DNA from 4 places in the Bradyrhizobium betae genome. Region 4 is predicted to be linked to each of the others. Evidence: predicted binding sites of a transcription regulator. Region 4 holds the regulator's gene; each other region holds the start of a gene.
The links. Region 4 encodes PhoB, which activates phosphate uptake and scavenging genes when phosphate is short. Its sites were predicted from a motif close to TGTCATNNANCTGTCAT; they were not measured.
Positions count from the first base shown of each region.

Region 1: a site for PhoB is predicted at 1,242-1,258, ahead of F8237_RS01415 (DUF47 domain-containing protein). Genes of this name have one in related genera too.
Region 2: a site for PhoB is predicted at 1,702-1,718, ahead of phnF (phosphonate metabolism transcriptional regulator PhnF). Genes of this name have one in related genera too.
Region 3: a site for PhoB is predicted at 1,958-1,974, ahead of phnC (phosphonate ABC transporter ATP-binding protein). Genes of this name have one in related genera too.

Region 1 is NZ_CP044543.1:280,980-284,184, reverse strand. It holds gene F8237_RS01425 (branched-chain amino acid ABC transporter permease) at 1-174, shown strand, start outside; gene F8237_RS01420 (branched-chain amino acid ABC transporter permease) at 176-1,144, shown strand; gene F8237_RS01415 (DUF47 domain-containing protein) at 1,300-1,944, shown strand; gene F8237_RS01410 (inorganic phosphate transporter) at 1,960-2,967, shown strand; gene sugE (quaternary ammonium compound efflux SMR transporter SugE) at 2,960-3,205, opposite strand, start outside.
Region 2 is NZ_CP044543.1:2,543,609-2,546,813, forward strand. It holds gene F8237_RS12195 (carbon-phosphorus lyase complex subunit) at 1-552, opposite strand, end outside; gene phnH (phosphonate C-P lyase system protein PhnH) at 555-1,163, opposite strand; gene phnG (phosphonate C-P lyase system protein PhnG) at 1,168-1,632, opposite strand; gene phnF (phosphonate metabolism transcriptional regulator PhnF) at 1,752-2,483, shown strand; gene phnE (phosphonate ABC transporter, permease protein PhnE) at 2,668-3,205, opposite strand, start outside.
Region 3 is NZ_CP044543.1:2,548,042-2,551,246, forward strand. It holds gene phnD (phosphonate ABC transporter substrate-binding protein) at 40-975, opposite strand; gene phnC (phosphonate ABC transporter ATP-binding protein) at 1,038-1,847, opposite strand; gene F8237_RS12235 (transferase hexapeptide repeat family protein) at 2,022-2,681, shown strand; gene F8237_RS12240 (alpha-D-ribose 1-methylphosphonate 5-triphosphate diphosphatase) at 2,678-3,205, shown strand, end outside.
Region 4 is NZ_CP044543.1:2,688,161-2,691,365, reverse strand. It holds gene pstB (phosphate ABC transporter ATP-binding protein PstB) at 1-634, shown strand, start outside; gene phoU (phosphate signaling complex protein PhoU) at 646-1,362, shown strand; gene phoB (phosphate regulon transcriptional regulator PhoB) at 1,385-2,092, shown strand; gene F8237_RS12935 (GcrA family cell cycle regulator) at 2,338-2,850, opposite strand.

The DNA.
Region 1 (3,205 bases), 2.4 Mb from region 4:
GTGATCGGCGGCATGGGATCGATCATGGGCTCCATCATCACCGGCTTCGCGCTCGGTGTGATCGAGGGCCTGACCAAGTATTTCTACCCCGAGGCCTCCAACACCGTCGTGTTCGTGCTGATGGTGCTGGTGCTCTTGGTGAAGCCAACGGGATTGACGGGAAGGGCGGCCTGATATGACAGCCTTGACGGACGACACGCTGCCGGTGCCCCCGCGCGCCATTCGCGATGAGATGATCGCGTTCGTGCTGATGGCCCTGTTGCTGGCCGCGGTGCCATTTAGCGGCATCTACCCGTTCTTCGTGATGCAGGCGCTGTGCTTCGCGCTGCTCGCCTGCGCGTTCAATCTTCTGATCGGCTATGGCGGCCTGCTGTCGTTTGGGCATGCGATGTTCTTGGGCACGGCCGGCTATTGCAGCGCGCATGCGCTGAAAGTGTGGGCGCTGCCGCCGGAGCTCGGCATCCTCGTCGGCGTCGCTGGTGCCTTCGTGCTCTCGCTCATCACCGGCTACATCTCGATCCGCCGCCAGGGCATCTACTTCTCGATGATCACGCTGGCGCTGTCGCAACTCCTTTACTTTATCTATCTCCAGGCACCGTTCACCCATGGTGAAGACGGCATCCAGGGCATCCCGCAAGGGCACATGTTCGGCGTGTTCGATCTCTCCAAGCCGACGACCCTGTACTACGTCGTACTGGTCGGCTTCCTCGCCGGCTTCCTTCTGATCTACCGCATCATCAACTCGCCGTTCGGCGAGGTGCTGAAGGCGATCCGCGAGAACGAGCCGCGCGCGATCTCGCTCGGCTACCGGACCGACCAGTACAAGTTCCTGGCGTTCGTCCTGTCGGGCACGCTCGCCGGCTTTGCCGGTTCGCTGAAAGTGTTCGTGGCGCAGAACGCCTCGCTCACCGACGTGCACTGGTCGATGTCGGGCGAGGTCGTGCTGATGACGCTGGTCGGCGGTCTCGGCACCATCTTCGGTCCCGTGGTCGGCGCCTTCGCGATCATCGCCATGCAGCAATATCTGGCGGGGTTCGGCCAGTGGGTGACGGTGATCCAGGGCTCGATCTTCGTGGTCTGCGTGCTCACCTTCCGCCGTGGCGTCATCGGTGAAATCGCGCATTACTTCCGGCGCTCGCTCTAAATCTTTGATATCGCACCAATTTAATTGGTGCGTGAAAGCGGTGGATGATCCGGCTCCGCGGGCGTGAGGTGGCACGCGCGCGGAATGAAAATGGCCTATGACAGTTTTGTGGCGGCCTATTCGGGCCGGGCCATTTCCAACCGGTAGACTATTCCATGATGCGATGGTTTCGCGCTTTCCTGCCCAAGGAAGAACGGTTCTTCGACCTGTTCGACCGCCACGCCAAGACCGTGATCCAGGGTTCGATCGCGCTTCAGGGCATGCTCAACGGGGGTGAGGAGACGCCGGTCTACTGTCAGCGCGTCAACCAGTTCGAGAACGACGCCGACAACATCACCCGTGAAGTGCTGACGGCGGTGCGCCGCACCTTCATCACCCCGTTCGATCGCGGCGACATCAAGAACCTCATCACGTCGATGGACGATGCGATCGACCAGATGCAGCAGACCGCCAAGGCCGTGATGCTGTTCGAGGTCCGCACTTTCGAGCCGCCGATGCGCGAGATCGGCGGGCTCCTGATCGAATGCGCCAATCTGGTCGGCCGCGCGCTGCCGCTGATGCAGGAGATCGGCAAGAACGTCGCCATGCTGACCGCGATTACGGAAGAACTGACCAAGCTTGAGGGCCGGGTCGACGACCTCCACGACATCGGGATGAAGGAGCTGTTCCTGAAGCATCGCGACGGCAGCGCGATGGATTTCATCGTCGGCGTCGAGATCTACGATCACCTCGAAAAGGTGGCCGACCGTTTCGACGACGTCGCGAACGAGATCAACAGCATCGTCATCGAGCAAGTGTAGGGCAGGGGCCGCGCCGTGGATGCTGCGTTGGGTCTTCCCGTCCTGGTCGGATTGATTGCCGTCGCGCTGCTGTTCGATTTCCTGAACGGCCTGCACGATGCCGCCAATTCGATCGCGACCATCGTTTCCACCCGGGTGCTGCGGCCGCAATTTGCGGTGTTCTGGGCTGCTTTCTTCAATTTCGTTGCCTTCATGGTGTTCGGGCTGCACGTCGCCCAGACCATCGGCACCGGCATCATCGATCCCGCGATCGTCGATGCGCAGGTGATCTTCGCAGCCCTCGTCGGCGCCATCGTCTGGAACCTCGTGACCTGGGCGCTCGGCATCCCGTCATCATCGTCGCACGCGCTGATCGGCGGCTTGTTCGGTGCTGGCGTCGCCAAGGCCGGGGTTTCGGCGGCGGTCTGGAGCGGATTGTCCAAGACGGTGATCGCGATCGTGCTGTCTCCGTTGGTCGGATTCCTGCTCGCGATGGTGCTGGTGGCGATCGTGTCCTGGGCGTCGGTACGGTCGACGCCGTTCGCGGTCGACCGTGCCTTCCGCATCCTGCAGTTCGCCTCTGCCTCGCTCTATTCGCTCGGCCATGGCGGCAATGATGCGCAGAAGACCATGGGCATCATTGCCGTACTGCTCTATTCGCAGGGCCAACTCGGCGGCGAATTCTTCGTGCCATTCTGGGTCGTGCTGTCGTGCCAGGCGGCGATGGCGATGGGGACGCTGATGGGCGGTTGGCGCATCGTGCGCACGATGGGATTGCGCATTACCAAGCTGACGCCGATGCAGGGCTTTTGCGCCGAAACCGGCGGCGCCGCCACGCTGTTCATGGCGACCTTCCTCGGGGTTCCCGTCTCGACCACCCATACCATCACCGGCGCCATCGTCGGTGTCGGCGCGGCCCGCCGCCTCTCGGCGGTGCGCTGGAACGTCGCCAGCTCGATCGTCTATGCCTGGGTGATCACGATGCCGGCCTCGGCGATCGTCGCGGCTCTGACCTGGTGGGCGGTCAAGATCTTCGTCAGGTGACGAGCTTCAGTCCGACAATGCCGGCGACGATCAATCCGATGCTGGCGAGGCGGAGCGCCGTGGCAGGCTCGCCGAACAGGACGATGCCGAGCGCCGCGGTGCCGACCGCGCCGATCCCGGTCCAGACCGCATAGGCGGTTCCAATCGGCAGCGATTTGAGGGCGAGGCCGAGCAGGATGACGCTGCCGGCCATAGCTGCGAGCGTGAGAACCGAAGGAACAAGCCTGGTAAAGCCCTC
Region 2 (3,205 bases), 140 kb from region 4:
CGGCTCGCGGGTGAGATCGCCGACGCTGGCGCCTTCCTCCGCTTGCGGTGACGATTCGATCAGCCCGTCGCGGCCCAGAATGTCGGTCACGCGCGGCGTCGGCGCGGTCGAAGCTTCGGCCGTCGCGGGCGCCTCGGGCACAAAGCCCTGGCCAAGCGAAGGATCGAGCAGGCGATGCGTGTAGTCGAATGTCGGACCGAGGATCTGGCCGCCCGGAATGTCCTTGAAGGTCGAGGACACCCGCCGCTGTACGCGCATCGCGCCGGTGTCGACCGGCTCGCTTGCGCCGAAGCGCGGCAGCGTGGCGCGGAAAGCGCGGACCAGGAAGATCGCCTCGATCAGATCGCCGCGCGCCTGCTTGATCGCGAGCGCCGCCAGTTCGCGATCATAGAGCGAGCCTTCGCTCATGACGCGGTCCACGGCTAGGCCGAGCTGCTCCGAGATCTGGTCGAGGGAGACTTCCGCAACGCTCCTGTCGCCGCGCCGCGCATTGGCGAGCAGGCGATGGGCGTTCTCGATGGCGCGCTCGCCGCCCTTGACTGCGACATACATGCTTAGCTTCCCTTACTCACGACACGCGTTGTCCGCGGGATCGCCACCACGGAATCATCTGCGACCAGCACCAGATCGATGCCGCGCGGAAACAATGCCTCGTTGAGATGCAGGCGCTCGAACAGATCGGCGGGCTTGATCGTCGCCTTGAGCGTGGCGACGCCGTCGATGCCCGGGCCGCGCAGCTCGAAGCTGCGGCCCGCATCCAGACTCTCGACCTGGACGATCACGGTGGTCGAACGGTCTGGGTACTCGCTGGTGCCGAGCGCGAAGCGCTCGAGCGCCGGAAGCAAGCCGCCGTCGCTGATCAGCGCAAAGCTCGCGATCGAGGAATCCTGCACCACCGGCGCGCCGGTATGGAATTTCAGCCACTTCGTGACGTCGGTGCTCTCCAACATCCGCGCATCGAGCCAGAGCGGCGTGTCGTGGTCGAACAGCGTCAGCGCGATCGCCGCGGTGCCGCGCATCATCGTCTCGGGCGCCCCCGCCATCGGCACGATGCGCTGGACCGAGCCCGGCCGCGCCATCGCGTCCATGACCGAGCGAAAGGTCGACTGCGCCGACAGCACCTTGTCGGCGAAACCCGGAGGCAATTCCGCAATCGTCGTCATGGCCTCACCCCTCACCGCGCACCATGGTGTAGAAATCTACTTTCGTCGCGGCGGTCTCCGCCGCCGTCTGCTTGCGACGCATCGCAAGCTGCTCGCGCAACGGCGCGATGATGTCCCGCTCAACCGACGCGCCGAAATCCCGCGACTGCACCAGTGCGTCGCACAGCGCGATCAGCCGCGCCTTCTCGCCGTCGCGCCCGAGCGTGTAGCCGAATCCGACCTCGCCGCTCGCAAGCCGCACCGCGGCGCGCGACACCGTCGCTTCGCCGAGATTGAACGGCGCGCCGTCGCCGCCGACGCGCCCGCGCAGCATGACGAGGCCGTTTTCCGGCGTACGCAGATCCTGATGGGGCGGAAGCGAGAAGTTGCGGAGGCGGGCGGCGATCTCGCCCGCCTCCGCATGCGCCAGCACGGCCATTGCGGCCTGGCGCTGGGCTTGCTGGGTATTGTGCTGAGTCACCAAATCCACCGAACGTGTTTGCCGAACTTGCCGGATCCAAGTTGTCTATGATACTAGACAACTTGATACGCAAGCGCCATGACTGTTTCGTGACAAGGGTGTGATTTCTGGAGTAGGTTGCCGGCGATATGAGCATGCAGGACACCGCCTCCTCGGGCGTCGCGCTGTGGCGCCTCGTTGCCGACGGCATCGAGCGCGGCATCGCCGACGGCCGCTTCGCGGCCGGCGACAAGCTGCCGGGCGAGATGGAGATCGCCGAAACCTATCGGGTCAACCGCCACACCGTGCGGCGCGCGCTGGCAGCCCTTGCCGAGCGCGGCATCGTGCGCGCCGAGCGCGGCAGCGGAACCTATGTCGAGGCGCAGAAGCTCGCTTATCCCTTGCGCTCGCGCACGCGCTTTTCCGAGATCGTCGGCGCCGAGGGCCGCGAACCGCATGGCCGCCTGATCGGGGCGTCCGATGATGTCGCGACGCGCGAGCTGGCGCGGGAGCTCGGCCTGAAGACCGGCGCGCCGCTGGTACGGATCGAGGCGATCCGCCTCGCCGACCGCACGCCGATCTGTGTGTCCACCACCTGGCTGTCGGCGGAGCTGTTTCCGGGCGCGGGCGCGGTATTCGCCGCGACGCGCTCGATGACGAAGCTGCTCGAGCAATACGGCGTGCGCGACTATCGCCGCGGCGCGACGCGGATAACCGCCGGCATCGTCGACGCGAAGGATGCCGCGCGGCTCGATCTGCCGCTGGGCCGGCCGATCCTGGTGGTTGACGCCACCGACCATGATCTCGACGGCAAGCCGCTCGTGACCAAGCACTCGCGCTTTGCGGCGGAGCGGGTGGAGTTTCTGGTGGAGAACGGGTGAGGCTTCCCCTCTCCCCTTGTGGGAGAGGGTGGCTCGCCGCGCAGCGGCGAGACGGGTGAGGGGTATGTCTCCGCGCGTACTCTTCTCATATTGGATTCGTGGAGAGAGACCCCTCATCCGGCGCTTCGCGCCACCTTCTCCCACAAGGGGAGAAGGGAAGTGGAGTTCGTGGCCACGGCTGCGATCAGGCCACCGCGCGCCTTCCAATGATCGCGAACCGCAGCTTGCTCGAGACAAAATCGATCGCAGCAACGGCGACCAGAATCATCAGAATGAGGAACGACACCTTCTGCCATTCCAGCACGCGAATCTGTTCGGCGAGCTGCAGCCCGATGCCGCCGGCGCCGACGATGCCGATGATGGTGGCCGAGCGCGTGTTGGATTCGATGAAATAGAGCACCTGGCCGGCGATCACGGGCAGCACCTGCGGCAACAGGCCAAACCGGATCTCGTGCAGCGGACTGCCGCCGGAAGCACGGATGCCCTCGACCTGCTTCTGGTCGGCGCCCTCGATCGCCTCCGAGAACAGCTTGCCGAAGGCGCCGAAATCCGACACGGCGATGGCGAGCACGCCGGCGAACGGGCCGAGCCCGACGACATTGATCCACACCAGCGCCCAGATCAGCGTGTCGACGCCGCGGATCGAATCCAGGAAGCGCCGGATGGGAAAGCGCAGGATCTTCGACGGCACGATGTTGCGCGCGGCCAGCAGGCTGACGGGA
Region 3 (3,205 bases), 140 kb from region 4:
GGGTCCATCGACCCGGCTCAAGTCGCTCGTCCCGAGAACTCAGGACGCCTTCTTCTTACGCAGTGCATCGACGAACTTGATCAGCTCGATCGTGCCATCCCAGTCCTTGGTGGTGGCGGGATGAAAACCCTTCTTCTGGCCGTCGGAGAGGCGATCAAAGGCGACCTTGTCCTTGGCCGGGGCGTCGAAGAACGCCTTGGCGATCGCCGCCTTGGCGCCTTCCGGCAGGTCGGAGTTGTAGGCGTAGGGGCCGTTGATGATCGGCGCCGACTTGTGGATAATGCGGAAATTGTCCTTCTTCATCGCCGAGCCGTCGGCGTTCTTCAGCATGCCCTTGGTCAGCATCTGCGCCAGCGTGGAATCGTCGTCACTGGTCCACTGGTTGGCGGCAACATCGACCGTACCCTGCGCCAGCGCCAGGATCGCGTTCTCGTGGCTGCCGGTGAAGACGACCTTGCCGAAATAGGTGTCGGCGTCCGCGATGCCCATCTTGTCGAGCTCGAAACGGGGCACGTTGTTGCCGGACGTCGAGTTCGGATCGACGAGGCCGAGGTTCTTGCCCTTGAGCTGATCGACGCTCTTGTAGGGGCTGTTCGCCTTGACGAAGAACACCGAGTAATAGCCGGTCGAGCCGTCGGCGTTGATGTCGTTGGCGAAGGCATCGGTCTTGACGCCGGTCAGGCGGGCGCGGGCGAACGACGCCGAGCCGTAGCTGGCGATATGGATGTTGCCGGCGCGCTGGCCTTCGATGACCGCGGCGTAGTCGTTGGCGATGCGCAGCGTGACCTTCACGCCCAGTTCCTTGGAGAGGTAGCTGACGAACGGCGCCCAGCGCTCGGTGACGCCGGAGGCGTTCTCGGCCGGAACGACCGCGAAGGTCAATTCGGGATATTTGGCTTTCCAGTCTTCGGCGGAAGCCGACGAGGCGAAAGCGAGCGCGGCGGCGCCGGCAAGAATGAGTCTGCGAGTGATCATGATACCCTCTTCATCGGTTGGGTCGGTTGACGCAAAACTGGCAATCAGGCAGGTGGCGCAGCTCAGGCCGCCGCGGCCGTCCCGAGCGCAGGGACGCCATCGGGGGCCGGCGCGGACGCACCACCCATGACATCGGCGGCTTCGAGATCGTAGAGCTCGCGCGCGACGTGATCGGTCAGCGCGGCCGGCGCACCGTCGAACACCACGCGGCCCTGCGCCATGCCGATCAGGCGGTCGCAATAGCTGCGCGCCAGGTCGAGCGAATGCAAATTGCAGAGCACGGTGATGCCGAAGTGCTTGTTGATGCGCAGCAGCGCATCCATGACGATCTTGGTGTTGCGCGGATCGAGCGAGGCGATCGGCTCGTCGGCGAGAATGATGTCGGGCTGCTGCACCAGCGCGCGGGCGATCGCAACTCGCTGCTGCTGGCCGCCGGAGAGCTGATCGGCACGCTGGGCGGCGAGCGCGGCGATGTCGAACTGTTCGAGCGCGGACATCGCCAGCGCCTTGTCATGCTCGGGCCATGTCTGCGTGAGCGAGCGCCAGGCCGGCATCGTCGCAAGACGTCCCATCAGGACGTTGGTCAGCACGTCGAGCCGCCCGACCAGGTTGAATTGCTGGAAGATCATGGCCGAACGCGCCCGCCACTGCCGCAGCTCCTTGCCGCGCAGCGTGGTGACGTCGAGGCCGTCGAACAGGATGCGGCCCTGTGTCGGCGTCGCGAGGCGGTTGATGGTTCGCAGCAGCGTCGACTTGCCGGCACCGGAGCGCCCGATCACACCGACGAAGCCGCCAGGGGAGATTTTGAACGAAGCGTCGTCCACCGCGGCTTTTGCGCCGAAGCGGCACGTCAGACCTTCAACCACCAGCATAGAGGGCTCCAGAGTAGCTGGGGCCCACCGCTAACGCCAGCGCTTGACACTTGTGTGACACGCACGATGCGATGCGGCGATGCTACGCACTTCGTCCCCTGTCATCGTCTTGTCATGACATTGTCATCAAGCCGCTCGAAGAGAAACGCCCGCCCTCAAACCGTCGGATGCAACATGGCCGGCAAGATGCTTTCGGTTCAACCGACCGTCGACGCGTCCGCAAAGCTGCAGGAAACCAGGCTCGGCGCCTATACCGAGGTCGGCGCGCGCACGATCCTCACCGAAGTCACGATGGGCGACTACTCCTATGTCGTGAACGACGCGCAGATCACCTACACCACCATCGGGAAATTCTGCTCGATCGCGGCGATGACGCGCGTCAATCCCGGCAATCATCCGATGCAGCGCGCCACACAGGCCCATTTCACCTACCGCTCCAGCGCCTACTTCCCGGGCGAGAGCGACGACGCGGAATTCTTCGACTGGCGGCGCCAGCATCACGTCCATATCGGCCATGACGTCTGGATCGGTCATGGCGCGGTCGTGCTGCCGGGCCGCAACATCGGCACCGGCGCGGTGATCGCGGCGGGGGCCATCGTCACCAAGGACGTGCCGGCCTACACCATCGTCGCCGGCAACCCGGCGCGCATCGTACGACGGCGGTTCTCGGAAGAGATCGCCGGCCGGCTCGCCAGGCTCGCCTGGTGGAACTGGGATCACGACAAATTGCGTGAGGCCCTGCCCGATTTCCGCAAGCTCGGGATTGAAGATTTTCTCTCCAAGTATGAAGCACAGGCACACTCCCCTGCCAGCCAACGAAGCGCGCTCGCGTGACAGACATCTTCCTTGAAGGCGGCCGGGCCCTGATCGGCACCGGGTTCGTCGAAACCTCGCTTGGCGTGTCCGGAACGGATATTGCGCAGGTCGACGCCTCTCGCGGCCGCGCGCGGCTGGCGATCGACGCGCGAGATCTGCTGGTGCTGCCCGGTATCGTCGACCTGCACGGCGACGCCTTCGAGCGGCAGATGATGCCGCGCGCGGGCGTCGACTTCCCGATCGATGTCGCGCTCGCCGACAGCGACCGCCAGGCGATCGGCAACGGCATCACCACGGTGTTTCACGCCACGACCTGCTCGTGGGAACCGGGCCTGCGCAGCGCGGACAATGCGCGGGGGCTGATGGAGGCGATCGAGCGGCAGCGCCCGCAATTCGCCGCCGACACCCGCTTTCACCTGCGGCACGAGACCTACAATCTCGACGCCGAGGCCGAGATCACCCAATGGCTCGCCGAAGGGCGCGTCGACCTGTTCGCCTTCAACGACCACATGGACGGCACCGTCGCCGACATGGCCAAGCCC
Region 4 (3,205 bases):
CGGCAAGTCGACCCTGCTGCGCATCTTCAACCGGATGTACGACCTCTATCCGGGCCAGCGCGCCAGCGGCCAGCTCATGCTCGACCAGACCAATATCCTCGACCCCAGGCTCGATCTCAACCTGCTGCGCGCTCGCGTCGGCATGGTGTTCCAGAAGCCGACGCCGTTCCCGATGACGATCTACGAGAACATCGCCTTCGGCATCCGTCTCTACGAGAAGATCTCGAAGTCCGAGATGGACGACCGCGTCGAGAAGGCGCTGCGCGGCGGCGCGCTTTGGAACGAGGTCAAGGACAAGCTCAACGCGTCGGGCCTGTCGCTCTCCGGCGGCCAGCAGCAGCGTCTGTGCATCGCCCGCACCGTCGCGGTGCGGCCCGAAGTGATCCTGTTCGACGAGCCGTGCTCGGCGCTCGATCCGATCTCGACCGCCAAGGTCGAGGAGCTGATCCAGGAGCTGTCCGAGAACTACACGATCGCGATCGTCACCCACAACATGCAGCAGGCGGCGCGCGTCTCCGACAAGACCGCCTTCATGTATCTCGGCGAATTGATCGAGTTCGACGACACCAGCAAGATCTTCACGTCGCCGACCGATCGGCGCACCCAGGATTACATCACCGGCCGGTTCGGCTGAGGAGACGGGACATGGGTACTGAACATACCGCAAAGGCCTTCGACACCGACCTGCAGGAACTCACCCGGCTGGTCGCGGAAATGGGCGGCATCGCCGAGCGCATGATCGTCGATTCCGTCGACGCGCTGATCCGCCGCGACGTCGCGCTTGGTCAGCGCGTCGTCACCATCGACGCCGAGCTCGACGCACTGCAGAAGAAGATCGAGGAGCGCGCCGTGCTCACAATCGCGCGCCGCCAGCCGATGGCGGTCGATTTGCGCGAGATCGTCGGCGCGATGCGCGTCGCGACCGATCTCGAGCGCATCGGCGACCTCGCCAAGAACATGGGCAAGCGCGTCGCGGCGCTGGAGACGGATTTCCATCCGCTCAAGCTGTTCCGCGGTCTCGAGCACATGACCGACCTCGTGCAGCAGCAGGTCAAGTCGGTGCTGGACGCCTATGCCGCGCACGATCTGCCGGCGGCGATGGCGGTGTGGAAGGGCGACGAGGAAGTCGATGCCATCTGCACCTCGCTGTTCCGCGAGCTCCTGACCTACATGATGGAGGATCCGCGCAACATCTCGTTCTGCATCCATCTGATGTTCTGCGCCAAGAACATCGAGCGCATCGGCGATCACGCCACCAACATCGCCGAGACCGTGTTCTACATGATCGAAGGTCAGGCGATCACCGACAAGCGGCCGAAGGGCGACATGACGACCTTCGCCACGACAATCCCGAATACCTGACGACTTGAGGAGCGACGACCCGATGGGCGCACGCATTATGGTGGTTGAAGACGAGGAAGCTCTCACCGAGCTGCTTCGCTACAACCTCGAAGGCGACGGCTATGACGTCGAGACGGTGATGCGCGGCGACGACGCCGACACCCGTCTCAAGGAGCACATCCCCGACCTGATCGTGCTCGACTGGATGCTGCCGGGGCTGTCCGGCATCGAATTGTGCCGGCGGCTTCGCACCAGGCCGGAGACCAAGCAGCTGCCGATCATCATGCTCACCGCGCGCGGCGAGGAGAGCGAGCGGGTGCGGGGACTTGCGACCGGCGCGGACGACTACATCGTCAAGCCGTTCTCGGTGCCGGAGCTGCTGGCGCGCGTGAAGGGCCTGCTGCGCCGCGCCAGTCCGGAGCGGCTCGCCACCGTGCTGGCCTACGGCGACATCGAGCTTGATCGCGACAAGCGCCGCGTGGCGCGCTCGGGCCGTCCGATCGACCTCGGCCCGACCGAATATCGCCTGCTGGAGTTCTTCCTGGAGCATCCCGGCCGCGTGTTCTCGCGCGAGCAGCTGCTCGACAGCGTCTGGGGCCGCGACATCTACATCGATGAACGCACCGTCGACGTGCATATCGGCCGCCTGCGCAAGCTGCTCAATCTCGGCCGCGAGCAGGACCCGATCCGCACCGTCCGCGGCGCCGGCTATGCGCTCGACGATCGGTTTGCGAAGGCGGAGCAGACGTAAGGTGATTTAAAGGCTGTTGCTTGGTAGCTGCGGCAGCAATCTCCGCTGTCATCCCGGGGCGCGCGTAGCGCGAGCCCGGGATCCATAACCACAGGATGTGGTTTGGCGAAGACTCGGAGTAACCATCGCTCGCAACAACTGCGCCCTGTGGTTATGGATCCCCACGTCCGCGGGGATGACACCGAGTATCTGGAGCCGTCATCGTGTGACGGCACCCGTCTTGGCAATCAGAGAATTCCGCTAACTCAGCGCGGACCTGGCTTGGCCGGCGCGCGCCGGCGATCCGCTGCCGGCTGATACGCAACCCGCGAGTGCTGGGCGCAATAGGGCAGGCCGGAGAGCGCCTTGCCGCCGCAGAAGAAGAAGTCCGGGCTCGAGGGATCGCCGACCGGCCAGTGGCAGGTCGCCTCGTTGAGCTCCAGCAGCGACAGCCGCTGGCTCATCGGCACCACGTTGTCGTAGGTAACAGGTTCGGCCTCGACCTCGACCTCGAAGGCCTGAGCCAGCGCGGTGTTGCCGCGTGCGATGGGCCGGCTCACCCGCATCATGTGCTGGGCGGGACGCGCCTTGCGCGGCCGCGGCGCAGCGGATGAAGGGCTCTTGGCGCGGCCGGACAGGCCGAGCCTGTGCACCTTGCCGATCACGGCGTTGCGGGTGACATTACCGAGCTCTGCCGCGATCTGGCTGGCCGACAACCCGGCCTCCCAGAGCTTCTTCAGTTGCTCGACGCGATCATCCGACCAGGTCAAAACCGTCATTGCACCCTTTCCTTCGCCGCGCGCCTGCCATCCTGGGGCTGCACAGCGAATGCCTAAGCCTCGAAAAACCCGTGCCGTCAGAATCCCTTAAGGCTCGCCGGGCATCGAGAGCCGCCCGAACGTTTACGCCGGTACATGAGGACTTAGAGATCAGAACTGCCGCACGAGATGTCGTATCTGACAAGCCAAACGCTACAATATGGCGTGACTCACGCGCAAGAGTCCGCCGACTCGCTTCCACATGTTCCGTCGCGAAAACACGCAAGATCGCCACCGCAAGACTACGGATTCATCGTTTCGCGAGGCTTTCCAGGCGGCATTGACACCCGTTTCACGGGGCATAAGATAGTCCCGC